DNA from 2 places in the Planctobacterium sp. R6 genome. Region 2 is predicted to be linked to the other one. Evidence: predicted binding sites of a transcription regulator. Region 2 holds the regulator's gene; the other holds the start of a gene.

Region 1 (15,602 bases), on a different contig from region 2:
GCATGTTCATTCGGCGAATTTCAGTCGCTACGGCTTTTTGTAATCGCTTAGCCACTTTGCAACGGGTTGTATGTAGTTTGTCAGCCACTAGCAGGTAATCATTTTTCAATGTCTGCAGTTCTTCCTGCAGGGCTTCACCCTTGTTTTCACTGTCAAATAGTGACTGATACTCTGCTTTTAATTCCTGATGATGTTGGTACAGACTTTCTGGCTGAACCAGGTGCTTTCTGGCTAACTCTATCGCCTTGGAATAACGCAGTTCGGTTTGTTGCATTTTCAGTGGGTCAATTTCCAGACATTCCACGTAATTTGACAGCTCAACACCGGCTTCATCAATATTGATTTGCGCTTCCTGTAGCATTAATTGCACTGGTTTTAAGCTTTCATCGTGTTCCACCAGATCGGTAATGCGCTCCAGGCAGCGAGAAATGATGCTGGCGGCATTACCCTGTTCTGACTCACACAATTCGTGGTAACTGATCTGAGAGTCTTCCAGCAATGACTGGCTGTGGCTCATTTTGCGAAACTCGGTTTCCAGCGATTCAAATTCGTTGTCCAACAGGCCGAATTCATCTAGTTCGGTAAGCTGGTATGACAGCAGGTTTTTACGATCTTCGCTGCGTTGTCGCATCTGATTCAACTGTTCCAGTTCCTGTTGTACCTTGTTGTGTCGGGTTACCAGGCTTTTTAGGTCGCTCAGTTGCTGTTGAATGATTTCGTCGCTGTCCAGTAAAGCCCGTTGTGCCTCACTTTTTAATAAGGCCTGATGAGCGTGTTGACCGTGAATGGCTACCAGTCGTGGGCCAAGCTCTTTGAGTTGCTGCAAGGGCACCGGACAGCCATTGATGTAGGCTCTTGAACGTCCTTCACTGGAGATTACCCTGCGCAGAATACAGGTGTCGTCATGATCGTCTAAATCGTGCTCCTGCAGCCAGGTCAGACAGCGAGGATTGTTTTTGATATTAAAACAGGCGGTGATTTCGGCTTTTTTAGCCCCTTTACGCACGCTGTTGCCTTCGGCCCGTTCACCTAAACACAGACCCAGGGCATCAATTGCAATGGATTTACCAGCACCGGTTTCGCCGGTTATGGCAGTCATCCCTTGTTTAAACTCAATATCCAGAGATTTTACGATGGCAAAGTTTTTAACGGAAAGTTGTGTAAGCATATCCAAAACCATGTATAGGTATACAGTTAACTGTAAATATATACATGTTTTTATCACTGTCTAGTGTTTGTGCAAAAAATATTTACTTAAACGAGTAATATTGCTCAGTAAAGTTTACTGCCCCAGTTAAGTTTGGTGCGTAAAACATTAAAGTAGCTATATCCCTTGGGGTGGATGAGATGCAGTGAACTGGGATTTTTGCGGATCAGGATTTCATCGCCTGGTACCACAGCCAGCATGACATGACTGTCACAGCTTACCTGCAGGTTTTCGGTGTTGTCGTTTGATACTTTTAAGACTATCTCGCTATTGGCATCCACTACAATAGGGCGGCTGCTGAGTGTGTGGGGAAACATAGGTACTATCGCCAGGGCATCCAGGTTTGGGGTCAGGATTGGGCCACCACCCGATAGTGAATATGCGGTTGATCCCGTTGGTGTTGCGACAATCAGGCCGTCTGAGCGTTGGCTGAATACAAACATGTCATCGACGTATAACTCGAATTCCATCATGTGCGCCACTTTAGTATGGTGCAATACCGCTTCGTTGATAGCGGCGTTGCTGCTTTTAAGTTCGCCGTGACGATGAACTTCTACTTCCAGCAAAAAGCGCTCTTCACTGTTAAATTTGCCGTCGAATATGTCGGTCATCTGACGTTCAATTTCGTCGGGTGCGATATCAGTTAAAAAGCCAAGATTGCCTCGGTTAACACCCACTACGGCCACGTCAAAACGGGATAAAACCCGTGCTGCGCCCAGCATGTTGCCATCACCACCCACCACAATAGCTAGTTGTGCACTTTTGCCGATAGACACCATGTCCCGTACTTGCAGATCATTTTCATCGAGGACATTGGCAACGCGCTCTTCCACCAATACTGTGCAACCTTCTTTTTTCAGGAATTTGTACAGAATTCGCAGACTTTCGCTGGCGCCAGAATGATTAGGCTTACCAATCAGACCAACGGTTTCAAACATTGGGGGCATAGTGTTGGCTCAAGGAAAAAGTTAAAACAAACAAGCTTGTTATACACCAATTAGATTTCAAACCACAAGATCATTGCCTTTTATCGGGGCATTTCTGAACAATATTAAAAATATGACAAATTGTAACTTGAATCATCTGTAACCATCCCCATCTAGCTCCCTAATTCAATTTTCATACATTTTCGGATTGCAAAATCATGAGTAACGACGTTCAAAATGACAAAGCAGTAAACCCTGAAGAGATGCAGCCAGAAGCGGTTGAAAATGAATCTCAGGAGTTACCTCAAGGTGAAACCGTTGACGCGGTATTAGAAACCGTAGAGCAGCAGCGTATCGCAGAGCTGGAAGTTGAGCTGGCTAAAGCACAGGCAACTGTGGTTGAACAGCAGGATTCAGTGTTGCGCGCCAAAGCGGAAGCAGAAAATGCCCGTCGCCGCGCAGAAGGCGAAGTAGACAAAGCTAAGAAGTTCGCTTTAGAGCGTTTTGCCGGAGAGTTGTTACCTGTTATCGACAACCTGGAGCGCGCGTTACAGGCTTCTGATAACGCGAGTGACGAAATGAAGCCAATTTTGGAAGGTGTTGAACTTACCCACAAATCATTTGTGGCAACAGTGCAAAAATTTGGTTTGGAAGTTATCGATCCGCAAGGACAACCTTTTAATCCGGAACTGCATCAGGCTATGTCTATGCAGGAATCCGCGGACGTTGCACCAAATACAGTAATCGCTGTGATGCAGAAGGGCTACCAGTTAAATGGTCGTCTGGTGAGACCAGCTATGGTGGCTGTTTCTCGTGCTGCTTCTGAAGGTGTAAATACCGAAGCGTAAAAAAAATGCAAAAAACTGGGTTCGGCTTTGTTGAAAAAACGCTGAGCAACCCTATTAAAAATACAGTTTTAAAGAATTTTAAGTTGGAGACATCCTGATGGGTAAAATCATTGGTATCGACCTGGGTACTACAAACTCATGTGTTGCAGTACTGGACGGTGACAAAGCAAAAGTTATTGAAAATGCGGAAGGGGATCGCACAACTCCCTCCATCATCGCTTATACACAAGATGGTGAAACCTTAGTTGGTCAGCCAGCTAAACGTCAGGCGGTGACAAACCCGAAAAATACCTTATTCGCAATCAAGCGTTTAATTGGTCGTCGTTTCGAAGATGCTGAGGTTCAGCGTGACATCGACATCATGCCTTATGAAATTGTTAAGGCTGATAATGGTGATGCATGGGTTGCAGCCAAAGGCGAAAAGATGGCACCACCTCAGGTATCTGCTGAAGTTCTTAAGAAAATGAAGAAAACAGCAGAAGATTATCTGGGTGAGCCAGTAACTGGCGCGGTAATCACTGTTCCTGCTTACTTCAACGACTCTCAGCGTCAGGCCACTAAAGATGCCGGTCGTATCGCTGGTTTAGAAGTTAAGCGTATTATCAACGAGCCAACTGCAGCTGCACTGGCTTATGGTATGGACAAGAAAAAAGGCGACAACATTGTTGCTGTTTATGACTTAGGTGGTGGTACCTTTGATATTTCAATCATCGAGATTGATGAAGTTGAAGGCGAGCACACTTTCGAAGTACTGGCCACAAACGGTGATACTCACTTAGGTGGTGAAGATTTCGATAACCGTGTTATCACTTACCTGGTAGACGAGTTTAAGAAAGATCAGGGTATCGATCTGCGCAAAGATCCATTAGCGATGCAGCGTCTGAAAGAAGCGGGTGAAAAAGCCAAGATTGAATTGTCTTCTGCGCAACAAACAGAAGTTAACTTGCCTTACATCACAGCTGATGCCTCTGGTCCTAAGCACTTAGTTATCAAGGTAACACGTGCCAAGTTAGAGTCTTTAGTTGAAGACATGGTTAAGAAGTCTCTTGAGCCGGTTAAACAAGCTCTTGCGGATGCTGACCTGTCAGTTTCTGAGATTCACGACATCATTCTGGTGGGTGGTCAGACACGTATGCCTCTGGTACAGAAATACGTAACTGAGTTCTTCGGCAAAGAAGCACGTAAGGACGTGAACCCGGATGAAGCGGTAGCCGTAGGTGCAGCGATTCAGGGCGGCGTATTAGCCGGTGAAGTAAAAGACGTATTGTTACTTGACGTAACGCCACTATCTCTGGGTATCGAAACTATGGGCGGCGTGATGACGCCACTGATTGAGAAAAACACCACGATTCCTACTAAGAAATCGCAAACGTTCTCAACCGCTGATGACAACCAGGCAGCAGTAACGGTACACGTACTGCAGGGTGAGCGTAAGCAAGCTTCTGGTAACAAGTCTCTGGGTCAGTTTAACCTGGAAGGTATTCGTCCGGCACGTCGTGGTGAACCACAAATCGAAGTTACTTTCGATATCGATGCTGACGGTATCCTGCACGTATCTGCGAAAGATAAGGATACTGGCAAAGAGCAGAAGATCACTATCCAGGCTTCTTCTGGTCTGAGTGATGAAGAAGTGGAAAAAATGGTACGTGACGCCGAAGACAATGCGGCGGAAGATAAGAAGTTCGAAGAACTGGTATCGGCACGTAACCAGGCTGACGCTATGATTCACGGCACCAAGAAGCAGTTGGAAGAGTCTGGTGACGCGTTAAGTGCAGAAGACAAATCTGCGATTGAAACAGCACTTTCTGCGCTGGAAACAGCGGCAAAAGGCGAAGACAAAGCGGAAATCGAAGCCAAGACTCAGGAGCTAATCCAGGCGTCTGGCAAGCTGATGGAAGCCGCACAGACTGCGCAAGCGGCCGAAGCTGCTGCCGGTGAAGGTGCTAAGTCATCTGGTAAACCTCAGGACGATGTTGTTGACGCTGAGTTTGAAGAAGTTAAAGACGACAAAAAGTAAGAAAAAGACAGCATCAGAATTGTGATGCTGTTACTTGAAACATGGGCGCACCTCAGACTGCGCCCTTGTTTGTGTTAACAGGTTTATTATCTGAAACGGAAATCTACTTAAGATTTCTGAAGCAAGGTTAAAGACGGGACATATTATCTCCATGTCAAAAAGAGATTATTACGAAGTACTCGGTGTCAGTAAAAGCGCCGAAGAACGCGAAATTAAGAAGGCATATAAGCGCCTGGCAATGAAATATCACCCTGACCGTACGTCGGGCGATAAAGAACTGGAAGAGAAGTTCAAAGAAATCCAGGAAGCTTATGAAATCCTGTGCGATAAAGACAAACGCGCTGCCTATGATCAGTTTGGTCATGCCGGTGTTGATCCTAATCGCGGGGCAGGAGCCGGTGCGGCTGACTTCGGTGATATTTTTGGCGATGTGTTTGGTGATATCTTCGGTGGTGGCCGTGGTGGCGGTCGTCGACGTGCCAGACAGGGCGCTGATTTGCGCTACAACCTGGAAATGTCGTTAGAAGATGCCGTCAGAGGTAAATCAGTCGAAATCAAGGTACCCACCCTGGTATCCTGTGATTCTTGCGATGGTTCAGGGGCTAAAAAAGGCACGTCACCGACAACCTGTCCCACCTGTCACGGTAACGGCCAGGTACAGATGCGTCAGGGCTTTTTTGCGGTACAGCAAACCTGTCCTACCTGTTCCGGTAAAGGCAAAATCATTTCAGATCCCTGCCGCAAGTGTCATGGACATGGTCGCGTAGAAGAAACCAAAACCTTGTCGGTTAAGATTCCTGCAGGCGTGGACACGGGTGACAGAATTCGTCTTTCCGGTGAAGGTGAAGCCGGAGAAGCGGGTGCACCTCCTGGTGATTTATATGTTCAGGTAAATGTGCGCGATCATGAAATCTTTGTTCGCGACGAAAACAACCTGTACTGTGAAGTTCCGCTGAGCTTTACCATGGCAGCCTTAGGTGGCGAGCTGGAAGTACCTACTCTGGATGGTCAGGTAAAGTTGAAGATACCGGCCGAAACTCAAACCGGCAAAATGTTCCGGTTGCGCGGCAAAGGCGTTAAATCAGTACGTAGCGGCGCTGTGGGTGATTTGATGTGTAAGGTATTGGTGGAAACGCCGGTAAACCTGAATAGCCGTCAAATCGAGCTGTTAAAAGAATTTGATTCAACGATGGATTCCGAAAAGGAAAAGTATCGTCCAAAGGAAAAAGGCTTTTTCGACAGCGTTAAACAGTTTTTTGATGATCTGAAAGGCTAAAGACTAATCAAACCGGATTAATGTTGAAAAAACCCTCTTTTTTGGAGGGTTTTTTGTTTTCAGGTCTTTATTAACTGGCTTTTAACGTTTTTAATAAGACATACCTTCCAAAAACTAATACAACAGGTTAACTATGAAAAAAATTATCGCGCTAATGCTCTCGTTTTCGCTACTTTCTTCAGTGGCAATTGCCGAAGAGGAAGCGGCTTCTGTTAAAGAAGCCCGTAACGCGCTTAAGTTCAGACAATCTTTATTTCAGCTGATTCGCAGCAACATGGGAGATTTAGGCGCCATGGCGAAGGGGGTTAAACCTTTTGATGCGGCGGTGATGGAAAAAAACGGCATGCGCCTGGAGCAATTAAGTTTAATGATTGCTGACTACCTGGCCACAGATACCAGAGAGCATAAACTGGAAACCGATGCTTTAGACAAAATCTGGGAAGAGCCTGACAACTTCAACGAAAAAATTCAGGCGTTAACTACCGCAGCACAACGATTACAGGCTGTTGCAAAAGCCGGAGATGAATCCCAGTTTCGCTCCGCCATCGGTGGTGTTGGTAAAAGCTGTAAAGGCTGCCACGACGTGTTTAAGGCTGAGTAAGCAAATTATACCTGGGCTGATTAGCTCAGGTTTTTCCAAATACCTGACTTTGACAGCCATATTGATAATCAAACCTGAATTTACCGGCTCTGAACAACAGTGAATAATGACCAAGTGGCGTATGCGTTGTCAGCAGTAATCTGAGTTTATTTGAGTAATCCGCTTGCCAACACTTCGAAGGCGTCTATTGCTCTGGGTAGAATTTCTTCAGGATTATCGCTGGCTGCCACCCATAGCGCTGCATTGAGTGCTGCGCCATTAAGTAGCCTCGAGATTGCTTCTACATCTACTGGTTTTAAATGGCCGGAATCAACCAAATTACTAACGGTGTTAATCGTTGATTGCAGACAGCTACTTTGGCTTGGCCATTGCGATGGATCACCTAAAAATGCAGGGCCGTCTAGCAGAACGATTCGCTGAACTTCAGGGACCATTGCCATTTCAATGTAGGCCTTACCTTCCGCCATCAGACCTTCCCATGCACCATCAACCACAGTGGCTTTAGCCTTGGCTTTCGCAGCCATTTCAGAATCAATTTGCTCAACTACTGCAGCGAGTAGGCCGATTTTATCACCAAAGTTATGATATAGCGCTCCACGTGTTAACCCTACGCTGGACGTTAACTCGTCCATAGATGCAGCAGCAAACCCTTTTTCTGCAAAAGCCGCCCTGGCGGCTGAAATCATTTTGGCCCGATTTTCGACCATTTTCTCTAATCGTTTATTCATTTTTTTACTAATCCATTAATATACGCTATGTATGTGAAATTGACATACGGCGTGTATGTCAATTATATTCATATACGTCACGTATGTTAAGTTGAGAATTACTCACTGACCACAGACTCTGTTGTAGTCAAACCTATATCGATTTATAAATATTTTGGAGATTTTACTATGTCAAAACGCAATGCTATTTATCCTGCCGAATCTTACCGCCATGCACTTTATGATGCACATGGTTATTCAGCGGCAATAAAGTCAGGGGAATTACTTTTTGTATCCGGACAGGTAGGCAGCCATGTTGACGGAAGCCCTGAGCCTGATTTTAAGAAACAAGTTGAGTTGGCGTTCGAAAACTTAAACAGTGTTTTAGCCTCGGCTGGATGCACGTTTGACGACATCGTTGATGTTACAACTTTCCATACCGATCCGGAAAAGCAATTTCCTGACATTATGCAGGTGAAGGAAGAGATATTCCACGCTAAGCCTTATCCCAACTGGACTGCCGTAGGGGTGACCTGGTTATCAGGATTTGACTTCGAAATTAAAGTGATTGCAAAAATTCCGTAAAACCAACCTGAAAACGAGGCTCCTTTGTTCGTCACGGTATTGAGGTAGCCATAAGTTTAATTAATTCTGAAGAGAACGTTTGTGGCATTCGGTGAGTTGAATTGTGGCCGGATAGGTTTCACAATCCCTCACATGAAATGCCATGAATGTAGCTATGCGGCTAATACTGCCCTGATCTTAAACAGGAGACGGGCAGTTCACAAAGAGAATAAAGAGGACAATCTGTGTTGTACATTACTCGTTTTGCTTAGGTGATTCACACTGGCAATCAATAATAGTCATCCAGGCTCGCCTCAGGCGTAAGGGTAATCAAAACATAAACAATTGCTACAGCTATCAACAGCATAACCAGCGCCAGCCACAATTTTGAAGACGCAATGCGCTGTTCTTCATCAATCATTTTCTTGCCATTGATCATGGCCATGATCAGATTATTTTTCCTGAACAATAAATAGTAGAAGGCGGCGGCAATGTGAATGGCGGCCGCAATCTGAATCAAAGTGAACAGGTTGTGGTGAGCCCAGTCAGCTAAGTCCTGATACTCAGCACTTAAAGCACTTCGCCAGGGGCCATCGGTAAAGATCTCGTCGCTGGTAAACAAACCACTAATGGCTTGCAGTAGCACTGCCAACATCAACAATAACGCCATATAACCACCTAGTGGCGTATGTCCCGGACTATCCTGTTGTTGTCTGATTGAGCTAATCGCTTTAATTGGAGAAACAATAAACTGTTTAAACAGGGCGTAACGGGTACCGAAAACACCCCACAAAATCCGAAACAGAATTAACCCCAGTACAAAATAACCAAGATAAAAGTGCCAGGTGAGCCAATCATCGCCCTGGTCGCCAGTAAACCAAAGACCGGCTAAAGCTAAGACCAAAAGCCAATGAAACAGCCGAACCGGCAGGTCCCAAACCAGTAACGATTTTTTATTATTTGGATTCATTCTATGTCCTTACTTCTTTCAGCGCCCAAGTCTAACGTATTTCTGTGGTTTTTTAACTTCGGTTAATGTCAGGTATTTTGATTGGTATTATAGCCTTTTGTTCTCATGCATTTATGGAAAATACAACGCTAAAACGCTAGTATCGGCAGCAAATTATGTAGCAGAGAGTAAACCGGTGAGTCTGGTAAACAGTGGAATATTTGGTGCCAATGGGCGTATGGGTAGGGCGTTAATTGAAGCTCATTTGCAGGAACAAGATATCAACCTCAATTATGCACACGTCAGGGCGTCGTCAAAATGGCAGGGATTTGATATTGGCGAGTTGGCAGGCACGGCTAAGCAGGGCGTATTAACAACTTCTGATACCAGTCAATTACCCGTTGATGTGATGATAGACTTTACGCTGCCAGAAGCGCTGGCAGCGAATCTGGAATTATGTGTGGCACAGCAGCGTCCGGTTGTAGTCGGAACTACCGGACTTGATGAACAGCAAAAAACGTTGATTGCAGAAGCTGCGCAGTCAGTTCCAGTGGTATTTGCCGCGAATATGAGTATTGGCGTAAATCTGTTATTTAATCTGGTACGCCAGACCGCAAGGGTAATGGGGCAGACTGCTGATATCGAAATTTGGGAAGCTCATCATCGCTTTAAAAAAGACGCACCCTCAGGCACCGCTGTGGCGATTGGTGAAGTGATTGCAGACGAACTGGGGCGGGATTTAAACGAGTGCGCTGTCTATGGCCGTGAAGGCGACACAGGTGAACGTGATCCACAGACTATTGGCTTTGCCACCATCCGTGCCGGCGATATCGTCGGCGAGCATACCGCCATGTTTGCAGAGTTGGGTGAGCGTATAGAGTTGACCCACAGAGCGTCCAGTCGCTTAACCTTCGCCAAAGGTGCAGTCAGGGCTGCTAAGTGGCTTGTAAACCAGCCCGTTGGGCTTTACGACATGCAAGATGTTTTAGGCTTAAAAGGCTAAAATAAGCATGTTTATGAAATGTTAACTGGAATTTTTGACCGTTTGGATAGGAAAACGTGTTAAAGGCCTTAAAAGGATAAAAAACCAAATTAAATATGGACCAATTCGCGATGTTGCTCTACAATACGCGGAATTTGCCATAAATTTAGGTTGAACCTAAGTTGTACTCAAAAAAATATCAGTTTAGCCAGAAAAACGGGATGTAAATAAGTTTAGTAATAAGCTTAGAAACAGCCCGTTTTTTATGGGTGTTTGGCAGACTGGCTACGTTAATATTACCGCATTTGGGAGGTTATCTTGACGCATTCAGCGCTACTTGTACTTGCAGACGGCTCTGTCTTTAAAGGCACTGCATTTGGAGCCGAAGGTATTTCAGTTGGAGAAGTGGTATTTAACACTTCGATGACGGGATATCAGGAAATTCTTACTGATCCCTCCTACGCGGAACAAATTGTCACTTTAACCTATCCACACATAGGTAACACAGGTGTCAATTCAGAAGACGAAGAATCTGAACAAATCTGGGCTAAGGGGCTTATCATTCGTGACTTGCCACTCGCTACCAGCAATTTCCGCAGCGAACAATCATTATCTGACTATTTAAAAGCGCGTAATGTATTGGGTATCGCGGATATTGATACACGACGCCTGACCCGTATTCTGCGTGATAAAGGCGCACAAAACGGCTGTATTATCACCGGAGCAGATCTGGATGAAGCGAAGGCCTTAAAAATGGCTCAGGAATTCCCTGGCTTGAAGGGTATGGACCTGGCGAAAGTGGTTTCAGTTAAAGAAAAGTACGAGTGGAAAGAAGGCGTATGGGAGCTAGGGAAGGGGCATTCTGAGTTACAAGAAAACTCAGACTTTCACGTGGTTGCCTACGATTTCGGTGTAAAGCGCAATATTTTGCGTATGTTGGTAGCCCGAGGTTGTAAATTAACGGTAGTGCCAGCGCAAACTTCTGCTGAAGAAGTATTAGCGTTAAATCCAGACGGCGTATTTTTATCCAACGGTCCTGGTGACCCAGAGCCTTGTGATTATGCCATCAAAGCAATTCAACAAATTCTTGAGACTGATATTCCGGTGTTCGGTATTTGTTTAGGGCATCAGTTGTTAGGTTTAGCATCGGGTGCGACTACTGAGAAAATGAAATTCGGTCATCACGGCGCAAACCATCCGGTAAAAGACCACAAACGTGGTGTGGTCATGATCACCAGCCAGAATCACGGTTTTGCCATTTCAGAAAGCAACTTGCCTGATAATCTGGAAGTCACTCATACCTCTTTGTTTGATGGCTCAATGCAGGGTATTCATCGCAATGACAAAGCTGCCTTTGGTTTTCAGGGACACCCTGAAGCCAGCCCGGGACCTCATGACGCCGCGCCGTTATTCGACCACTTTATTGAACTCATGCAAGCACGTAAGTAACAGGATCTGACAATGCCAAAACGTAACGACATACAAAGTATTTTGATTCTGGGCGCAGGCCCAATCGTCATCGGTCAGGCTTGTGAATTCGATTATTCGGGTGCTCAGGCGTGTAAAGCCCTTCGCGAAGAAGGCTATCGGGTAATTCTGGTTAACTCCAATCCTGCCACTATCATGACAGATCCGGAAATGGCTGATGCAACCTACATCGAGCCAATTCACTGGGAAGTGGTCAGAAACATTATTGCCAAAGAACGCCCTGATGCGGTGTTACCCACCATGGGTGGTCAGACAGCACTGAATTGTGCTCTGGATCTGGAAAAGCACGGCGTACTGGCTGAATTCAACGTAGAAATGATTGGTGCGACAGCTGATGCCATAGATAAAGCCGAAGATCGCGAGCGCTTCGACAAAGCCATGAAATCTATTGGCCTTGAGTGTCCTCGCGCAGAGATCGCTCACACGCTGGAAGAAGCCCACGACGTGCTAAGCCGTATCGGTTTCCCTTGTATCATTCGTCCATCTTTTACAATGGGTGGAACAGGCGGTGGTATCGCTTATAACGTTGACGAGTTTGAAGAAATTTGTCGCCGCGGTCTGGATCTTTCGCCCACTAACGAATTGTTGATTGATGAATCACTGATTGGTTGGAAAGAGTACGAAATGGAAGTGGTGCGTGACAAAAACGATAACTGCATCATTGTCTGTACCATCGAAAACTTTGACCCTATGGGTATTCACACCGGCGACTCCATTACCGTTGCTCCTGCGCAAACCTTAACGGATAAAGAATTTCAGATTATGCGAAATGCCGCCATGGCGGTATTACGTGAAATCGGCGTTGAAACCGGCGGGTCAAACGTACAGTTTGGCGTTAATCCTGAAGACGGACGTTTGGTTATCATCGAAATGAACCCGCGTGTTTCACGTTCATCTGCACTGGCCTCTAAAGCCACTGGTTTCCCGATTGCGAAAGTAGCGGCCAAGCTGGCAGTGGGATATACCCTGGATGAGCTGGCTAACGATATCACCGGCGGGCTGACCCCGGCATCTTTCGAACCTGCGATTGATTATGTGGTTACCAAAATTCCACGTTTTAACTTTGAAAAGTTCTCCGGTGCAAATGACCGCTTGACTACCCAGATGAAATCAGTGGGTGAGGTGATGGCCATTGGCCGCAATCAGCAGGAATCATTACAAAAAGCATTGCGCGGTTTAGAAATCGGCGTAAATGGCTTTGATCCAATCCTCGACCTGGAAGCGGCAGACGCTAAAAACCAGTTAGTCAGAGAACTCACGGAAGCTGGCGCCGAGCGCATTTTTTACATTGCAGACGCGTTCCGTTTTGGGATGTCAGTGGATGAAGTATTCAATCTTACCAATATCGACCGATGGTTCCTGGTGCAAATTGAAGACATCGTGAACCTGGAAAACCACATGCAGCAGCAAGGCGTTGCTGCCTTAACAGGTGATTTTCTCAGAAAAATTAAGCGCAAAGGTTTTGCCGATGCCCGCATTGCTGATTTAACTAAACTGGCTGAATCTGATGTTCGTGACCTTCGGGTTAAGAACCAGGTATTGCCTGTTTACAAGCGAGTTGATACCTGCGCGGCAGAGTTTTCCACTACGACTGCTTACATGTACTCTACCTATGATGAAGAGTGTGAGTCCAATCCATCGGATAAGGATAAAATTGTCGTTTTAGGTGGTGGTCCAAACCGCATTGGTCAGGGTATTGAATTCGATTATTGCTGTGTACACGCTTCACTGGCGTTACGTGAAGACGGTTACGAAACCATTATGGTTAACTGTAATCCGGAAACCGTTTCTACTGACTATGACACGTCCGATCGTTTATATTTTGAGCCGGTGACTCTGGAAGATGTATTGGAAATCGTCCGGGTTGAACAGCCCAAGGGCGTTATTGTTCAGTATGGTGGTCAAACACCGCTTAAGCTGGCCAGAGCTTTGGAAGAAGCGGGAGTGCCTATCATAGGTACGCCGCCAGATGCTATTGATCGCGCAGAAGATCGCGAGCGTTTCCAGCAGATGGTACACAAGCTGCAACTGAAACAACCCGCCAATGCGACTGTCAGCAATATGGAACAGGCACTGGCGGAAGCTGAAAACATCGGATTCCCATTGGTAGTACGCCCTTCTTATGTACTGGGTGGTCGCGCAATGGAAATCGTGTACGACATTCAGGATTTAAAACGCTATCTGAATGAAGCCGTGAGTGTATCTAACGATTCTCCGGTACTACTAGATCGATTCCTGGATGATGCCATTGAAGTGGACGTGGATGCTATTTGTGACGGCAAAGACGTAACAATTGGTGGCATTATGGAACACATCGAGCAAGCCGGTGTTCACTCTGGTGACTCGGCCTGTTCACTGCCTTCCTATAGTTTGCCCAAAAAAGTACAGGATGTGATGCGCCAACAGGTTAAAGACATGGCGCTGGAGCTGGGTGTCATCGGCTTGATGAATACCCAGTTTGCGGTGAAAGATGGTGAGGTTTATCTGATTGAAGTAAACCCTCGTGCCGCCCGGACTGTTCCCTTTGTGTCTAAAGCAACCGGCAAGCCTTTAGCTAAGATTGCCGCGCGTACCATGGTGGGCCAGACGTTGCAGCAGCAAAACGAAATGGAAGAAGTGATCCCGCCTTACTATTCAGTCAAAGAAGTGGTGATCCCCTTTGCGAAATTCCAGGGCGTGGACCCGTTGATCGGCCCTGAAATGCGCTCTACCGGTGAAGTTATGGGGGTTGGCGAAAGCTTTGTTCAGGCATACGCTAAAGCCAACCTGGGCGCGGGAACGCCGTTACCGAAAAAAGGTAAAGTCTTGCTGTCTTTGCGAGATAATGATAAAAATCGCGCTGTAGAACTGGGTAAAGCTATGCTGCAAAAAGGTTTCGCACTGGAAGCCACCAGTGGTACCGCCCGGTTATTGAACAACGCGAATGTCGATTGTGATGTGGTTAACAAGCTGTCTGAAGGCAGACCAAATATTGTTGACGCCATCAAAAACGGCGAATACTGCTACGTAATTAACACGACCGAAGGGCGTCAGGCCATATCTGACTCCGTATACATCCGTAAAGAAGCACTGCTGAATAAAGTAGCTTACACCACCACCATGAACGGGGCTTTTGCCACTATAAACGCTCATGCTTCGGATGATCGCAATGATGTTAATTCTGTACAGGAGTTACATAAGAGAATAACTAAATGAATCAAATTCCGATGACAGCCGAAGGGGCTGAAATGCTAAAGACGGAGTTGCACGAACTGAAAACCGTGAAGCGTCCGCAAATTGTGAATGCAATTGCCGAAGCGCGAGAGCATGGCGATTTGAAAGAGAATGCTGAGTATCACGCCGCCCGAGAACAACAAAGCTTCTGTGAAGGCCGTATTCAGGACATCGAAGGCAAACTGAGTAATGCTCAGATTATTGATGTTAAAAAGATGACCAACAATGGCAAAGTCATTTTCGGAGCCACTGTTACTCTGTTAAACCTGGATACCGATGACGAAACCACGTACCGCATCGTGGGTGATGATGAAGCCGATATCAAGAGTAATCTGATTTCGGTTAATTCACCCATCGCTCGTGGTTTGATTGGTAAGAGCCTGGACGATGTTGCAACCATCCAGACGCCTTCAGGTGCAAAGGAATTCGAGATAATCGAAGTACAATATATCTAAGCAGTTATTTGTTAAGTAAGTTAAAAAGCCGTTCAATATGAACGGCTTTTTTGATGAAAAGGCAGTTGCGCAATTACTTTTTCGGCAATTCGATCTTTTTCTCTTCCGACTGCTTGTAAAGTACCAACATGTGACCGATGGTTTGCACTTTAACTGCCCCAGATTCGCGAACGATAGCGTCCATTATCAGGTTTTTTTCTTCCCGGTCTTCAGACGGAACTCTGACTTTAATTAGTTCGTGATGCGCCAGGGCTGCATCAATTTCAGCCATTACCCCTTCGGTCAGACCATTCCCACCTAAAAGTACCACAGGCTTAAGACTGTGAGCCAATCCCTTCAGGTGTTGTTTTTGTTTGTTTGTCAGTTGCA
Region 2 (15,602 bases):
CCGGCCTATGCCAATCTCTAAGTTGTCAGGTGGTTCACATTGAGCACATTCAACCTGTCAAATAAAGCCAGTGCCTGTTGGCGGCTGATGCGGGCAGACAAGCCCATCGGTACCTGGTTGCTGATGTGGCCTACCTGTTGGGGCTTGCTATTGGCGGCACAGGGTTGGCCTGGCTGGCATATCAGTCTGGTATTTGTATTGGGGACTTTTCTGATGCGGTCGGCAGGCTGTGTGATCAATGATTTTGCTGATCGCAAAATTGATGGCCATGTGCAGCGCACACAGCAAAGACCGATCGTCAGCGGCGAAATTTCGTCCCGGGGTGCCGTGCTGTTGTTTGCCTGTCTGTCTTTGCTGGCTTTCCTGTTGGTTCTGACACTGAACTGGCAAACGGTAATGTTGTCCTTCGTGGCGCTGGCTCTGGCATTTTGCTATCCCTTCATGAAACGGTTTACTTACCTGCCGCAATTTGTGTTGGGGGCGGCATTTGGTTTTGGTATTCCGATGGCATTCATGGCGATTCAGCAACAGGTTCCCTGGTGGGTTTGGCTGCTTTATCTGGCTAATCTGTTGTGGACCGTGGCTTACGATACCATGTATGCCATGGTAGACAGAGAAGACGACCTGAAAATAGGGGTGAAGTCCACCGCCATTCTGTTTGGTCAGTACGATAAATTAATCATTGGTCTGTTGCAGGGCTTAACCCTGGTGAGTCTGTTGCTGGTATTTTTATGGTTGCAGTTGGGCTATTTTGCCTATGGTATGCTGTTTATCGCTGCACTTTTGTTCTTACAGCAACAAAAAATGATTGCGCATCGTCAGCGTGACGCCTGCTTTCAGGCGTTTTTGCACAACAACAAGGTGGGGCTTGTGATCACCCTGGGACTTGTCGGGGAGTTCCTTCTCCCGACGTTCATCTGAGCTTATTTGATTTGCTGCAGGCGTTTGACAAATTCCGGTGACACCAACGTAAACAGCAGTTGCTGTAATTCTTTACTCTTTTCTGAGTGCAATAACAGGCCTTCATCATTGGATTCCCAGATTTCATACTCGCGTGCGGCAGCAATAAATGTAGCCAGCACATTTTTGTCGTAAAATTCCGGGGCGCTGATACCATGCAGCGTTGACATACGCTCCGCCACCTGTCTGCTGCGTTTTTCCAGGGCGCCGCGCGCGGTGGTACCCAATTGCTCTAATTGGTTCAGCACCAGGGCATAGCGTTGCAATGTTTCCTGGATCACCGATTTGAGCAGCCACAGGCTGTAAAATTGCACACTGCTGGTATCGGCGGGGGTAAGTACGCCGTCGTTGGATTGCAGCATGCCCTGTTGCACCATGCCGTCGATCAGACTTTGGGTGTAAGCTTCAGCCTCTGCTTCTTTCATGTAGATAAAGAGTTCTTTTTTCAGCAGCGGGAAAATCCGGGAAACAATATTGCTTACTTCATCGCGATGGCATTCATTGTGGGCGATAATGATGGCCGCGATTAAACCGGGTACGCAGAACATGTGCAAAATGTTGTTGCGATAATAGGTGAGCAATATCGCGTTATCGCGCTCAATGGAAATAATCTCACCAAAGCTATCTTCGGTAACATTAAATTTGTCCAGTCGGAGGGTGTTTTCTAACAACTTTTCGGCGCTCACCTGCGGGAAGCTGCTCTGACTGCTGTAGGGGCATTGTCTGAGCAGTCCAAGATAACTTTCCATAACCTGCAAAAGCTCTTCTTTGCTCATGGCCCGTTTTTCGGCAGCCAGCAAGCATAAAGAGGCCAGGCCCATACCGCTTACCGCCGATGCCTGGTTAATTCTCTCCAGAATGTTGTGACTCAGTACATTGACAGTCGGGTTTAACCAACTGGGCTTTTTGTCTTCAATACTGCCCTGATCTTCACGCCATTGCGGTGCATTGTTATCCAGGTACTGACCCAGGTGGATCGGCTCCCCAAAATTTAAAAAGCCATACCCGTAATTTTTCAGCTTTCTGATGGCGGAAAACACCCCGAGAAAGGACTCTTTTTCCTTGTTTTTACCGCGCAGCTCTTTCAGATAACTTTTAACTTCCATGACGTGTTCGTAACCGATGTAGACCGGCACGATGCTGACCGGCCGTTTTACGCCTTTTACCATCGCCTGAATGGTCATTGCCAGCATTCCGGTTTTTGGCGGCAGTAATCGCCCGGTACGGCTGCGACCGCCTTCTGCGTAGAACTTTACCGAATAGCCTTTGTTGAACAACTGCTCCAGGTATTCACGAAATACCGCGGTGTAGAGTTTGTTTCCGGCGAAAGAGCGTCGGATAAAGAAGGCTCCACCGCGTCTGAACAGGCCACCAACAGGCCAAAAGTTGAGATTGATGCCTGCGGCGATATGGGGCGTAACCAGTCCTTCGTGATAGATTACATAGGTCAAAAGCAGATAATCCATGTGGCTGCGATGGCAGGGGACATAGATGATTTCGTGACCATTTTGCGCCAGTTCCCGTACTTTGTCGGCGTTTTTAACTTCAATGCCATTGTATATTTTGTTCCAGACCCGCCCTAACAAGCGGTCTCCTAGTCGGATAACGCCTTCGCGATAGTCGGCGGCGATTTCTTCAATATAACTTTTGGCATTCTGCCGGGCCTTGTGTAATTGTGCCGGTGAGTTTTTGGCTTCCTGCGCCATGGCTTTTTTCACTGAGGGGGCCGCCAATATGCTGTTAAACAGCTGATGTCTGTCCATCAACATCGGGCCATTCATGCTTTGTTGGCGACGATAAAAATGGGTACGCGCCAATCGGATGAGTTTATGTGCTATTTCAGAATCTGTGCCTCGGGTGGTGGCCATACGCTGGCTGGATACCGCAGAGCTGTAATAGACGAAGTTGTCCCGTCCTAAAAACAATACGATAAAAAACTTTCTCAACCAGTTTGGCGACGCTCTGTCGGTAAGCAGATCAGCCCAGCCACGACTTTCTTTGCCTGGTGCCCGGCCCCAAAAAATAGAGACGGGAACGATTTGCAGATCCAGTGACTCGTCATCACGGTGCAGCTCAAACAACCGGGTAAAGCTTTTATTTATGTCTGTGTGTTTGGACTTTTTTGACAGCAGCGCTTCCGGCTCCTGTAAAAACAGACAGTTGGTTATCTTGTCGTTGCCAATTTCCAGTTGTTTGTCAGGCGCCGGCAGGCCCAGCATTTTTGTGGAGAGTTCCAGCGCTACGCGGTCTGTTACCGAGTTGGTTTTTAACAGATAGATAATTGGACGACTTTTATCAATACCTAACTCGCCTTCAATATCTGTCGGGATATTGCTGGTTTTAACCAACCAACGAGTTGGAAACTTCACTAAATTAAAAAACAGATTCTGATACCAAGCCATGGTTATTTAAATTAGATTCACATTATCGGGGATCATAGCATGACCTTTTCTGTTTGGCTTAGTGATCTATGTAAGCGAATATCGCGGTCAAAAGCGAAATAGCAGATTTTCTGTTGAGATTATTCGGCAACTGTATATACTCCCAGTTAAACTGTACGTAAAAACAGGTTCGATATGCGTCCACTTACATTACGACAAGAGCAGGTACTCAACCTGATCAAAGAGACCATTGCCGATACGGGTATGCCACCCACACGTGCTGAAATTGCACGTGAACTGGGGTTTAAGTCAGCCAATGCCGCCGAAGAGCATTTGAAAGCCTTGCAAAGAAAGGGGGTCATTGAAATTCTGGCAGGGACCTCCCGTGGCATTCGTTTAACCGGACCTGTTGACGAGCCTGAACCTGAGTTGGGTTTACCCCTGATTGGTAAAGTGGCTGCCGGTGAACCCATACTGGCGCAGGAGCATATCGAAAGTCATTATCAGGTCGCTGCCGGTATGTTTCAGCCAGAGGCACATTATCTGCTGCGTGTGGATGGTGAGAGTATGAAAGACATCGGCATAATGGACGGTGATTTGCTGGCCGTGCATCGCACTAATCAGGCGCGTAATGGTCAGGTGGTGGTGGCAAGAGTGGAAGATGATGTCACGGTTAAACGTTTTGAAAAAACCGGTTCCCAGGTTTTACTGCATGCTGAGAACGCCGACTTTGCCCCGATTAAAGTGGATTTAAACTCCCAGCCGCTAAATATTGAAGGTATTGCGGTGGGAATTATCCGAAATAACGCCTGGATGTAATAATCTTTTTATCTGGCATTAGTTTTTAAATATCTTTCTGTGATGACCTAGCCCATTGATAAATGGGCTTTTTTGTTTGTAATACCGCTTCAGTATAGTTTCCCCGGCCTAAAAGTTTTGCCTGAAAATGGCTTTTTTATTTCCTTTTTCCAAATTTAGGTCTATTTTTGACCCTATAGGTGATGAAAAAATCATCATTTAGTGTCTCTCAATTGTTTTTGATCTTCGAAATTTGTTTACATATCATTCAGTTTTTAACATAGTAATAACATATCTGTTTCAATGCCGTAACTTTTGTGCGGCACCGTTGTTGTAAAAATGACCAATAAGAAAACAACGGGTTAAGAAGGAGGAACACACAGGTGGGTAAAATATTTACTGGGTTTTGGGGCGTAATGGCGTTTTTAGTGAGTTTCGCTTCTTTCGCTGCATCAGATCCTAAGCCTGAACAATATCAGTTAAATCTGCGTAGTGGCGTTACTGACATTAGCCAACAGGTTTATGACCTGCACATGACCATTTTTTGGATTTGTGTGGTGATTGCCATCATAGTGTTTGGTGCGATGTTGTGGGCTACCATTTTCCACAGAAAGTCCCGGGGCGTAAAACCGGCTACCTTCCATGAAAGTGTAAAGGTGGAAATCGCCTGGACGGTGGTTCCTTTTATCATCCTTATCGGTATGGCCATTCCCGCCACTAAAACCCTGATTGCTATGGAAGATGTCTCTGCACCAGATGTGTCTGTGATCGTGACCGGATCACAATGGAAGTGGCATTACAAATACATGGACAATGAGGTGGAATATTATTCTGTGATGGCGACTCAACCTGAACAGATTGCCAATAAGCTGGAAAAAAATATCAATTATTTGCTGGAAGTGGACCGGCCACTGGTGATTCCCACCAACCAAAAGGTCCGTTTCCTCATTACTTCTGATGACGTGATCCACTCCTGGTGGGTTCCGGATTTTGCGGTGAAAAAAGACGCGAACCCCGGTTTTATTAATGAAGCCTGGGCCCGGGTAGAAAAGCCGGGTATTTATCGCGGACAGTGCGCCGAGTTGTGCGGGAAAGATCACGGCTTTATGCCCGTGGTGGTGATTGCGAAAGAACCGGCTGAGTATGCAGCCTGGATAGAAGAGCAGGAAGAGTTGCAGCGCAAAGCAAAAGAAGAAGAGCAAAAGTTACTGGCCATGAACATGGACATGGACGAGCTGATGACTGTTGGTGAGCACGTCTACAATACTACCTGTGCGGCTTGCCATATGCCGAACGGGGAAGGGTTGCCGGGCGTATTCCCGGCACTGAAAGGCAGTGACATTGCGCTAAATGACATGCAAAAACATATTGATGTCGTGGTTAACGGGGTATCGGGTACAGCGATGCAGGCTTATGCAAAACAGCTTTCCATGAAAGAACTTGCCGCAGTAATAACCTACGAGCGTAATGCCTGGGGGAATGATACCGGTGAATTGGTGCAAGCCAAAGATGTTAACGCTGTATTAAATGGACAATAAGGGGGAGTTGAGATGAGTACAGTGACTAATGATATCCATCACGACGAACACCATGATCATCACGATCATAAACCCAGCGGTATAAAGCGCTGGTTGTACACAACTAACCACAAAGATATCGGAACATTATACCTTTGGTTCGCCTTTATCATGTTTTTGATTGGCGGTGCCATGGCGATGGTGATTCGGGCAGAATTGTTTCAACCCGGGTTGCAGATAGTTGATCCCAACTTTTTCAACCAGATGACCACAGTGCACGGTTTAATCATGGTGTTTGGTGCGGTAATGCCTGCATTTACCGGCCTGGCAAACTGGATGGTGCCGCTGATGATAGGCGCACCTGATATGGCATTACCCAGGATGAATAACTGGAGTTTCTGGATCCTGCCTTTTGCATTCTTGATCTTATTAATGTCGCTATTTATGGAGGGCGGCGGCCCGGCTTTTGGCTGGACGTTCTACGCTCCGCTGTCCACCACATACAGTAATGATACCACTGCATTATTTGTGTTTTCAGTGCACATCATGGGGGCCAGCTCAATTATGGGGGCGATTAACGTTATCGTAACCATATTAAACATGCGCGCGCCGGGCATGACGTTTATGAAAATGCCCTTGTTTGTCTGGACCTGGCTGATCACCGCCTTTTTGCTAATTGCCGTAATGCCGGTTTTAGCCGGTGCGGTGACTATGGTACTGACCGACAAGTTTTTTGGAACCAGCTTTTTTGATGCCGCCGGTGGTGGTGATCCAGTGATGTTCCAGCATATTTTCTGGTTCTTCGGGCATCCGGAAGTATACATCATGATATTGCCTGCGTTTGGCATTGTTTCTCAGATTGTTCCTACCTTCTCCCGTAAAAAACTGTTTGGGTACTCATCAATGGTGTATGCCACAGCGTCCATTGCGTTGTTGTCATTTATCGTTTGGGCGCACCACATGTTTACCACCGGGATGCCGGTAGGGGCTGAGTTGTTTTTTATGTTTGCCACCATGCTGATATCGGTACCAACAGGGGTGAAAGTCTTTAACTGGGTGGCGACGATGTGGCGGGGAGCCATTAGTTTTGAAATACCCATGATGTTTTCACTGGCCTTTATTGTCCTGTTCACCATTGGTGGATTGTCGGGTCTGATGTTGGCGATTACACCGGTGGATTTCCAGTATCACGATACCTACTTTGTGGTAGCTCACTTCCATTATGTTCTGGTTACCGGTGCGGTATTCTCAATTATGGCGGCAACCTACTATTGGCTACCGAAATGGACCGGAAAGATGTTTGATATTACCCTGGCCAAGTGGCACTTCTGGTGTTCACTGATTTCGGTAAATCTGTTGTTTTTCCCCATGCACTTTGTTGGCCTGGCGGGTATGCCAAGACGGATCCCGGATTATGCACTGCAGTTTGCGGACTTCAATAAGTGGATAAGCCTGGGTGGATTTGCGTTTGGCCTGTCGCAATTGATCTTCCTCGCCTTGTTGATTAAGGCGTGTCGCAAGAAAGGCGAACCTGTATCTGCGCAGGTTTGGGACGGCGCTGAAGGGTTAGAATGGGAAGTGCCCAGCCCGGCACCTTACCACACCTTTGAAACACCGCCAGTGGTTAAGTAGTTTACATATATGAGTCATTCACGGCAGGCCGAAAACAAGAAAGTTGTCATCAAACTGGTGGCTGTGGTTTTTGGCATGTTTGGTTTTGGGTTCGCATTGGTCCCCCTGTATGACGTGTTTTGTGCAGTTACCGGCATCAATGGAAAAACGTCTAATGAGGCGGCGGTATACACCAATATAGAGGTGGATAAAAGCCGCCTGGTGACAGTGGAGTTTATCACCCGAACCAATACCGGTATGCCCTGGCAATTTGAGACACAGACGCGCCGCGTTGAGGTTCATCCCGGTGAAATGTACCAGGTAGACTTCTATGCAAAGAATCCGACGCAACGGGATATTGTGGGGCAGGCTGTCCCCTCTGTTTCCCCCGGAACCGCAGCAATATACCTGAACAAAACAGAGTGTTTTTGTTTCGAGCAACAGCCCCTTAAATCGGGGGCCGAAACAGTGATGCCAATGCGGTTTTATGTGGACCCGGAGCTTCCAAAAAACATTAACTTTTTTACAGTGCAATATACTTTGTATGACGTAACTTCGGATGCGCAAGAAATTGCCATGAACCGTGGTTAAAGGAGATTAAAATGAGTGAACAACAATACGAAAAATACTATGTTCCTGATCAAAGCCCCTGGCCATTTGTGGGCGCTGTTGCCCTATTTTTAATGGCGCTTGGCGCGGGTAACTTCGTCATTGAAATGAAAAAAGGCACTGACGGCAACGGCGCTTTGATGTTGCTGGCGGGATTTGTAGTTTTGCTGGTTATGCTGGTCGGCTGGTTTAAGAATCAGATCGATGAATCCATGTCAGGTATGCACAGTGCCCAGTTGGGACGTTCATACCGACAGGGGATGTCCTGGTTTATTTTTTCCGAAGTGATGTTTTTCTTTGCATTTTTTGGCGCGCTCTTTTACGCCAGAGTCATTGCTGTTCCCTGGTTAGGAGGTGCTTCAAACAACGCCATGACCAACGAAGTCTTGTGGCCCACTTTTGAAGCAATTTGGCCGCTGGTGGAAACCCCGGGTGGCACAACCACGGAAGCCATGCCCTGGACCGGATTACCCCTTTACAACACTATTATCTTGTTGGTTTCATCAGTTACAGCTCACATCGCACATGTTGCCCTTGAAAAAGGCGAAAGAGGTAAGCTTAAGTTGTTCCTCGGAATCACCATCTTACTGGGTTGTACGTTTCTGTATCTTCAGGTAGTGGAATATATTCACGCTTACCAGGATATGGGGTTAAAACTGGATTCAGGCATTTACGGCAACACCTTTTTTATGTTGACCGGATTCCATGGATTGCACGTAACTCTGGGAACCCTGATGCTGATCATCATGTTTGGTCGGGTATTGAAGGGGCATTTCTCACCCGATAATCAATTCGCTTTCCAGGCCACAAGTTGGTATTGGCACTTTGTTGATGTGGTCTGGGTGTGTCTGTTTGTGTTTGTTTATATTCTTTAAATAAGGCTTGCTGCTCCTGGTTACAGGTATACACAACACCGGTTAACAGGCTCTGTTTAATAAGGGCGGGGATTAGGCGTAATGATCCCCGTCGCCACTGCGATAATCAGCAAGATGATGATAATTGCAGAGGTCATCACTCTTCTACCGATAAATTTCGTCATAGAGCCTTGTCCGGGCTCATTTTTTAACATTATCATCATGGCTCTGAACAGATTGTAAATCATAAAAAGTAAGAGCAGTGCTACAATAATTTTAACGGTCATTCAGTGCCTCTTTTACTGTAAATATTTAATGAGAAAGTTACCCCTTATCCCTACCTTAATCACTTTTATAGCGCTTGTCATCTTATTGAAACTTAGCGCCTGGCAGTTTGCACGGGCACAGGAAAAACAAACGTTGATGGAGCAGGATCTCGCTTCAAATCAACAGGTTTATGGCGACCTGCTGACCGCGCTGGCAGCACCTGGTAACAACAACTTTAAGCGGCTTATGCTTTCCGGAGTTGTTGATAGTGAGCACCTGTTCTATTGGGACAACCGGGTACTGCAAGGCCGAGTGGGATATGAAATCATCGCTCCTGTGAAAACCGCAGCAGGTGATATATTGGTTAACTTTGGATGGCATGCCGATACCGATTTTCGCCGGACATTGCCGCAAATTAATCTGCCTGAAAGGGTGCAGCAATTGCGGGTTGTTCTGTATTTGCCTGGCCTGAACAATCTGATTCAGCAAAGCGAATCTCAGGGCAACTGGCCCGCTTTGATTCAACAACCGGATATTCGGTTAATGGGGCAGTGGCTCAGTCGTGATTTCATTCCCGCAATGGGGTATGTTGAACCGACAGAACAGTTTGCTCTGGAGAACAATTACCGGCCTGTAACTTTGTCTCCGGAAAAACATATTGCATACGCTATACAATGGTTATTGCTGGCGATTGCCTGCATTCTGGTATTCATCCTGGCATTGAGGAAAAAGTGGAAAGATGAGCGACAACAACAAATCGAATAATCGCAAAACATTAATTATCTTTGTTTTAGTTTTTTTAGTACCGGTTGTACTGGCCTGGTTTGCATTGCAAGGCGACTGGTTTAACAAGGGGGCGACCAACAAAGGTGAATTGCTCAATCCCGCTATCGAAATGCCGGAGTTATTGCGCGGAGAAAAGCCATTCTGGCGCTTAGTGTACGTCTTACCCGCCAATTGTGATGCCCGCTGTAAAAATGCGATTTACAGTCTTAATCAGGTGTGGATAGCCGCAGGAAAAGAGCAGGACCGCATTGTTCCTACTGTCCTGATTATGCCAGACAGTGATACAAACGCGGTGGCGTCGCTTTCCGCTGAGTCACACTTTGTGCTGCTGAACACGCAATCTGACTATTTGGATAAGGTGTTTAAAAAGCAAACCGTTAGTGGTATTTTTATTGCTGATACGCTAGGAAACGTAATTCTTCGTTACCCTCTTAGCTCCGAACAACAACAAGCGGTATTAAATAGCCGCGATATACTTGCCGACTTGAGGAAGTTACTGAAACTTTCCCGAATCGGGTAGAGCCAATTTTATGAGAAATCTCGTCAAAGTTAGTATTTTTCTCGCCCTGGTGGTCATCGTGCTTGGGGCTTATACCCGGTTGTCAGATTCCGGACTGGGCTGTCCAGACTGGCCAGGCTGTTACGGTCACATGGTTGTGCCCAAGACCGATGATGCGATTGCCAGGGCTGAATCTGCCTTTCCCGACCGGCCTCTGGAAGCCCGCAAGGCCTGGATAGAGATGGTACACCGCTATTTTGCCGGTACACTGGGCTTATTGATTCTGGCGATTGCTATTCTGGCAATTAAAAATCGCCGCCAACATACCCCCGTCAAACTCCCTTTTTTAATCCTGTTGCTGGTAATTTTTCAGGCGGCCCTGGGGATGTGGACAGTGACCATGAACTTATTGCCGGTGGTGGTAATGGGGCATCTGTTAGGCGGTTTTACCCTGTTGTCCTTACTCTTTCTTTTGCATCTCAGGCTGAAACCCTACCGCATCCCGGGGGGAGATCCCAGGGTACGACGTTTTGGTAAATATGCGTTGCTGGGTTTAGCTATTCTGGTGATTCAGATTGCATTGGGGGGCTGGACCTCGGCGAACTATGCGGCGTTAGCCTGTACTGAATTACCCGTCTGCGAAGGGGCCTGGTACGAAAAACTGAACTTTTCCGGTGCGTTTAGTGTGCCGGAAGCAGACAATTACGAATTTGGAGCGCACCCTTATGACGAACGCATGACTATGCATATCGTACATCGCTTTGGTGCCCTGGTGACTTTCATTTATTTATGTTGGCTGGGCGTACGCTTGTACACTGCCGCTATTTCTGACCGTATTAAAAATCAATCAGTGCTGATGATTTCAGTACTGGGCTTGCAGATTGGCCTGGGTGTCTCTAATGTGGTGTTTAGTCTGCCCATAGTGGTGGCCGTGGCCCACAATGCCGTTGCGGCGTTATTACTACTGACACTGATTTTATTGAATTACACACTCTACAGAAAGACCTGAGTTTATGGAAAAAGTTGCGAAAAATGGGTCTCCTGCAAATGCCTGGCAGGGCGCAGGTTGGCGAGATTATTATGAAATGACAAAACCCAAAGTGGTTTTGTTGTTATTACTGACTGCATTGGTTGGGATGTGCCTGGCCGTAGAGGGGGCGTTGCCTATCGTGCCGTTAGTGGCGGGTCTGTTGGGAATTGGGATGTTGTCCTCGTCCGCAGCGGTAATAAACCACGTTGTGGACCGGAAAATCGATGCCAAGATGGCCCGTACCTACAATCGCCCTGTACCGAAAGGCAAAGTAACCCCGCAAAGAGCATTGCTCTTTGCCCTGTTACTGTGCCTTGTCGGGTACGGCATACTGGAAGTGTTTGTTAATCGGCTGACAGCGGTGCTGACGTTTGCCAGTCTGGTGGGATATGCCTGTATTTATACCATGTACCTCAAGCGTGCTACCCCACAAAACATCGTGATTGGTGGACTTGCCGGAGCGGCACCACCCCTGTTGGGTTGGACCGCCATGACAGGCGAAATTCACGGTAACGCGCTGTTGTTGGTGCTGATCGTCTTTACCTGGACACCGCCGCACTTCTGGGCATTGGCCATTCATCGCGAAAAAGACTATGCCAAAGCCGAAATTCCCATGTTACCGGTAACTCACGGTATTGAGTTTACCAAAACATCAGTGTTGGGTTACACGGTGCTGCTGGGACTGATATGTCTGATGCCGTACCTGGTGGGCATGACCGGATTGATCTATCTGGTAGGGGCGACATTGCTCAACGTTGCATTTTTGGTTTATGCCTGGAAACTGAAATACGCCGCCAAAGACGAAACCGCCATGAACACCTTCAAGTTTTCTATTCTGCATCTGATGCTGTTGTTCATTGTTTTACTGGTGGATCACTACTTCAAGTTAGTATTATGAAACAACCTGTCTTTTTGGGAAGCATCGCGGTAATCGCGTTAGTCGCTGGTGTCTGGTTAGCGCTGAACATCGCGCCGCCTTCAGTATCTGAACCTGCCTATGCTCAGATGTATCCGGCACCCAGAATGCTGAATGACGGCGAACTGAACGGTCACGACGGTTCCACAATTACGCCGGATTGGTTTAAAGACCAGTGGACTCTGGTGTTTGTGGGCTATACCTGGTGTCCCGATATTTGTCCCACCACCCTGGCTGAACTCAAGCGCATTTACCCTCAGCTGACTAAGTTAAGCGAACACCCTCCGGTCAAGGTCTTGTTTATCTCTGTCGACCCGGGCAGGGATGATACGGCCAGGTTGAAGCAGTACATTGAATTTTTTAATCCTGATTTTTATGCCGCCACGGCGGAGCACAAGCAACTATTCCCATTTATTCGCAGCATGGGCATGGCTTACGCTATTGCAGAAAGCACGGATAAACCCGATTACCTGGTGGATCACAGTGCCTCTATGGTGATTGTCAATCCGGATGGACACGTAATTGGGCGATTCAAGCCGGACCATAAGCCCGGCCAGTTGGCCATCAGTGATGCTCAGCAAATTCTGGCAGATATGCCGCTGATTATGGCCCGTTACCAGGCCAGGGATTAATCCAGCCAATTACCTTCTGCTGTGGCCACAAACCAGGGCTGCGAATGCCAGTAGTATCTTCCTGAATGCGTTTTACTGGGCGCAGTGCAATTGACTCTGGAACGGCCTGGCTTAAGTATCTTGTCGGCTGAAATGCTGACCTGATTACCCTGCCACTCAGTGGCGATTTTATCGCCATTGAAATAACAACTAAACAGCGCGGGATTGAAGTCAGAGGTATCGATTTGCATCTGATATGTTAAGCCAGGTGGCTGATAAAATACCGGGTCGTTGATGGATATTGAGGTTACCGGCATGGCAAGTGACTTCAGTTTGGTTTTCAGCGTTGCCAGATTACTGTAAATACCAGCCGCCGGATAGCGCGGGATCTCCTGCAGATCCGAAACAAATCCTGCTGCACCGGAGTGTTGTGCAAAGCCAATGATATCTAATTCTTTCAGAAGACCTTTCACGTCGGCGTTAAATTCGCCAAAAGGGTAGGCCAGAAACCCCGGGCTATGGCCTATGTGCTGTTTTATTGCCGCTTCGGTATCCAGAATATGTTGCCTGGTTTCGGCCAGCCAACCGGGTTGCCTGGCATTTTGCAGCAGGTGGCGGTGATCCCAGTAATGGTTGGCTATGAGTACTCCGTCTGCGGATAACTGTTTGAGCTCCTCCCAATCCAGATGACTGGGGCCGACACCCACTTCCGAAGGGTTAATAAAAATCGTGTAGGGGAAGCCGTACTTTTTCAGTATCGGGTGGGCGTTTTCTTTGATATTGCGAAAGCCATCATCAAAGGTAATTGCAACGGCATTGTCCGGAAATGGCTGGCGTTTTATCAGGTTGTTCACCAGCTCGTCTAAGCTGATCACCTTGTGGTTTTCGTGCAGATAGGCCATGTGCTGTGAGAACTTTTCCGGGGTAATCGTAGTGGAAGGTGGGGTATCATGGCTGACGTGATGATAAAGCAATATACTGGCGTTCTCATTGGCGGACAGGCCGGTCCATTGAAATACACAGAGTAAAAGCATTGCTATTTTATGTTTCATGGTCATTTGTTGTTTCGCCCCTTAATATTCCTGCTCAGAAAAATAAGAGTAACAGTTTGACTTTTTATTACGCAATACGTTATTTCACCGCATTAGCGGTGCCGATGATTATCAGCAACATTTTCACGCCGTTAGTGGGATTGGTGGATACCGCGATAGTGGGCCATTTACCGGGTACTCACTTTCTGGCAGGCGTTGCGCTGGGCGGCATCATCATAACCCAACTCATTTGGGTATGCGGCTTTTTGAGAATGTCCTCTACCGGATTAAGCGCTCAGGCATCAGGCCGTGATAACAGCGAAGAAGCCGCTTCGATACTGAATAACGGCATTTTGCTGGCGTTGCTGCTGGGGGTTTTAATCTGGTTGTTAAGCCCGGTACTGTTTCAACTGGGCAAGTATTTTTCCGGCAGCAACCCTCAGGTGGTGTCGGTGGCGCAAGCGTATTTTTACATACGGGTTTTTGCCGCTCCCGTGTCATTGACAAATCTGGTACTGATGGGATGGCTGTTGGGGCGTAAACAGCATAGTAAAGTGATGTGGATTCAGTTGATCGCCAATCTGCTGAATATTGTTTTGAGTTTGCTGTTGGCTATCGGTTTGTCTATGCATGTCACTGGTGTGGCTCTGGCCACTGTGATCAGTGAATGCGTGATACTGGTGTTGTCACTGAAGTGGATAGCGAAAATATTTCCACAGTGGCGTCACCATATCCGTCTTTGTCAGAATAAAGTTAAGGCGTTTTTGTCGTTAAATCGCGATGTGTTTCTCAGAAATGTGTTTCTGCAACTCTTCCTGGCGATATTTACCTTTATGGGGTTGCAGTTGGGCGAGTTAACCGCGGCTACCAATGCTTTGCTCATGCAGTTTTTTGTTTTGATTGCGCTGGGTCTGGATGGTGTAGCTTATGCTGCCGAAGCACTGTTTGGCGAAGCGATCGGAAAACAGCAACGCTACAAGGCAAGGCAATGGACGCATATCAGCTTGTTGGTTTCTACCGCGTTTGCGGTGCTTTACACCGGCATTTTTTGGGGATTTTTTTATGAAATCAGCCAATTACTCACCAATATAACAACAGTAATTCAGAACCTTCAGGCATTTAAAGTCTATATTGTATTGTTGCCTCTTATCGCGCACTGGAGTTTTTTGTTGGATGGCTTATACGTGGGTATGACCAGGGCAAAGCCAATGTTTGTTACTATGGTGATCAGCGTAGTGTTGGCCATCTGTTGGCAGCTACTGCACCTGGACACGATGAGCGCCACCGTGCTATGGCAAAGTTTCATGATTTTTTTACTGGCACGGGGACTGTTGTTAGGGACGCATTTTTACTACCGGATTTATCGCCCATCGTAACAGTCAGGTGCCTGTGTTGAGCTGAACTAAGCCTTTGCCAGACACACAGGTGTCGGCGACGTTGCAAGAATGTGAGTACTGTTCTTTACTTCATAACAGGACAGCAAGGACCAGAGGATATCACTGTGCTATCAGAGCTTGAACAACTGGAAGAATTTACAAAGCTAAGTGGTGATCTGTTTCTCACCCAGGTCAGGGATGCGCAACAAAATCTGTTTTGGCTAAAACAGGCCAAAGGAGCAGTGTCTGTTACCCATCATCCTATAGAAATCGAAACCACCCAGTCACACGCTTTACCTGATGAGGCCATCGCACCGGCCAGACGATTTACTGAGGGAGAGGATGTTTTCGCGCTT

What was found. The regulator LexA, encoded in region 2, represses DNA repair genes until DNA is damaged. The targets are predictions, from matches to a motif close to TACTGTATNNNNATACAGTA.
Region 1: a site for LexA is predicted at 1,197-1,216, ahead of recN (DNA repair protein RecN). Genes of this name have one in related genera too.

The regions. Positions count from the first base shown of each region.
Region 1 covers NZ_JBVTQY010000046.1:6,486-22,087, forward strand. Annotated here, with positions in the region: gene recN (DNA repair protein RecN) at 1-1,168, opposite strand, end outside; gene nadK (NAD(+) kinase) at 1,273-2,154, opposite strand; gene grpE (nucleotide exchange factor GrpE) at 2,352-2,981, shown strand; gene dnaK (molecular chaperone DnaK) at 3,079-4,998, shown strand; gene dnaJ (molecular chaperone DnaJ) at 5,150-6,274, shown strand; gene AC0J20_RS20095 (c-type cytochrome) at 6,408-6,875, shown strand; gene AC0J20_RS20100 (TetR/AcrR family transcriptional regulator) at 7,022-7,603, opposite strand; gene AC0J20_RS20105 (RidA family protein) at 7,772-8,167, shown strand; gene AC0J20_RS20110 (cytochrome b/b6 domain-containing protein) at 8,436-9,116, opposite strand; gene dapB (4-hydroxy-tetrahydrodipicolinate reductase) at 9,298-10,098, shown strand; gene carA (glutamine-hydrolyzing carbamoyl-phosphate synthase small subunit) at 10,396-11,526, shown strand; gene carB (carbamoyl-phosphate synthase large subunit) at 11,539-14,760, shown strand; gene greA (transcription elongation factor GreA) at 14,757-15,233, shown strand; gene yhbY (ribosome assembly RNA-binding protein YhbY) at 15,307-15,602, opposite strand, start outside.
Region 2 covers NZ_JBVTQY010000005.1:143,884-159,485, reverse strand. Annotated here, with positions in the region: gene AC0J20_RS05495 (chorismate--pyruvate lyase family protein) at 1-21, shown strand, start outside; gene ubiA (4-hydroxybenzoate octaprenyltransferase) at 88-921, shown strand; gene plsB (glycerol-3-phosphate 1-O-acyltransferase PlsB) at 924-3,362, opposite strand; gene lexA (transcriptional repressor LexA) at 3,537-4,160, shown strand; gene coxB (cytochrome c oxidase subunit II) at 4,556-5,677, shown strand; gene ctaD (cytochrome c oxidase subunit I) at 5,690-7,288, shown strand; gene AC0J20_RS05465 (cytochrome c oxidase assembly protein) at 7,298-7,858, shown strand; gene AC0J20_RS05460 (cytochrome c oxidase subunit 3) at 7,870-8,751, shown strand; gene AC0J20_RS05455 (DUF2909 domain-containing protein) at 8,808-9,017, opposite strand; gene AC0J20_RS05450 (SURF1 family protein) at 9,046-9,762, shown strand; gene AC0J20_RS05445 (hypothetical protein) at 9,737-10,303, shown strand; gene AC0J20_RS05440 (COX15/CtaA family protein) at 10,314-11,291, shown strand; gene cyoE (heme o synthase) at 11,296-12,210, shown strand; gene AC0J20_RS05430 (SCO family protein) at 12,207-12,860, shown strand; gene AC0J20_RS05425 (polysaccharide deacetylase family protein) at 12,857-13,891, opposite strand; gene AC0J20_RS05420 (MATE family efflux transporter) at 13,948-15,246, shown strand; gene AC0J20_RS05415 (response regulator) at 15,372-15,602, shown strand, end outside.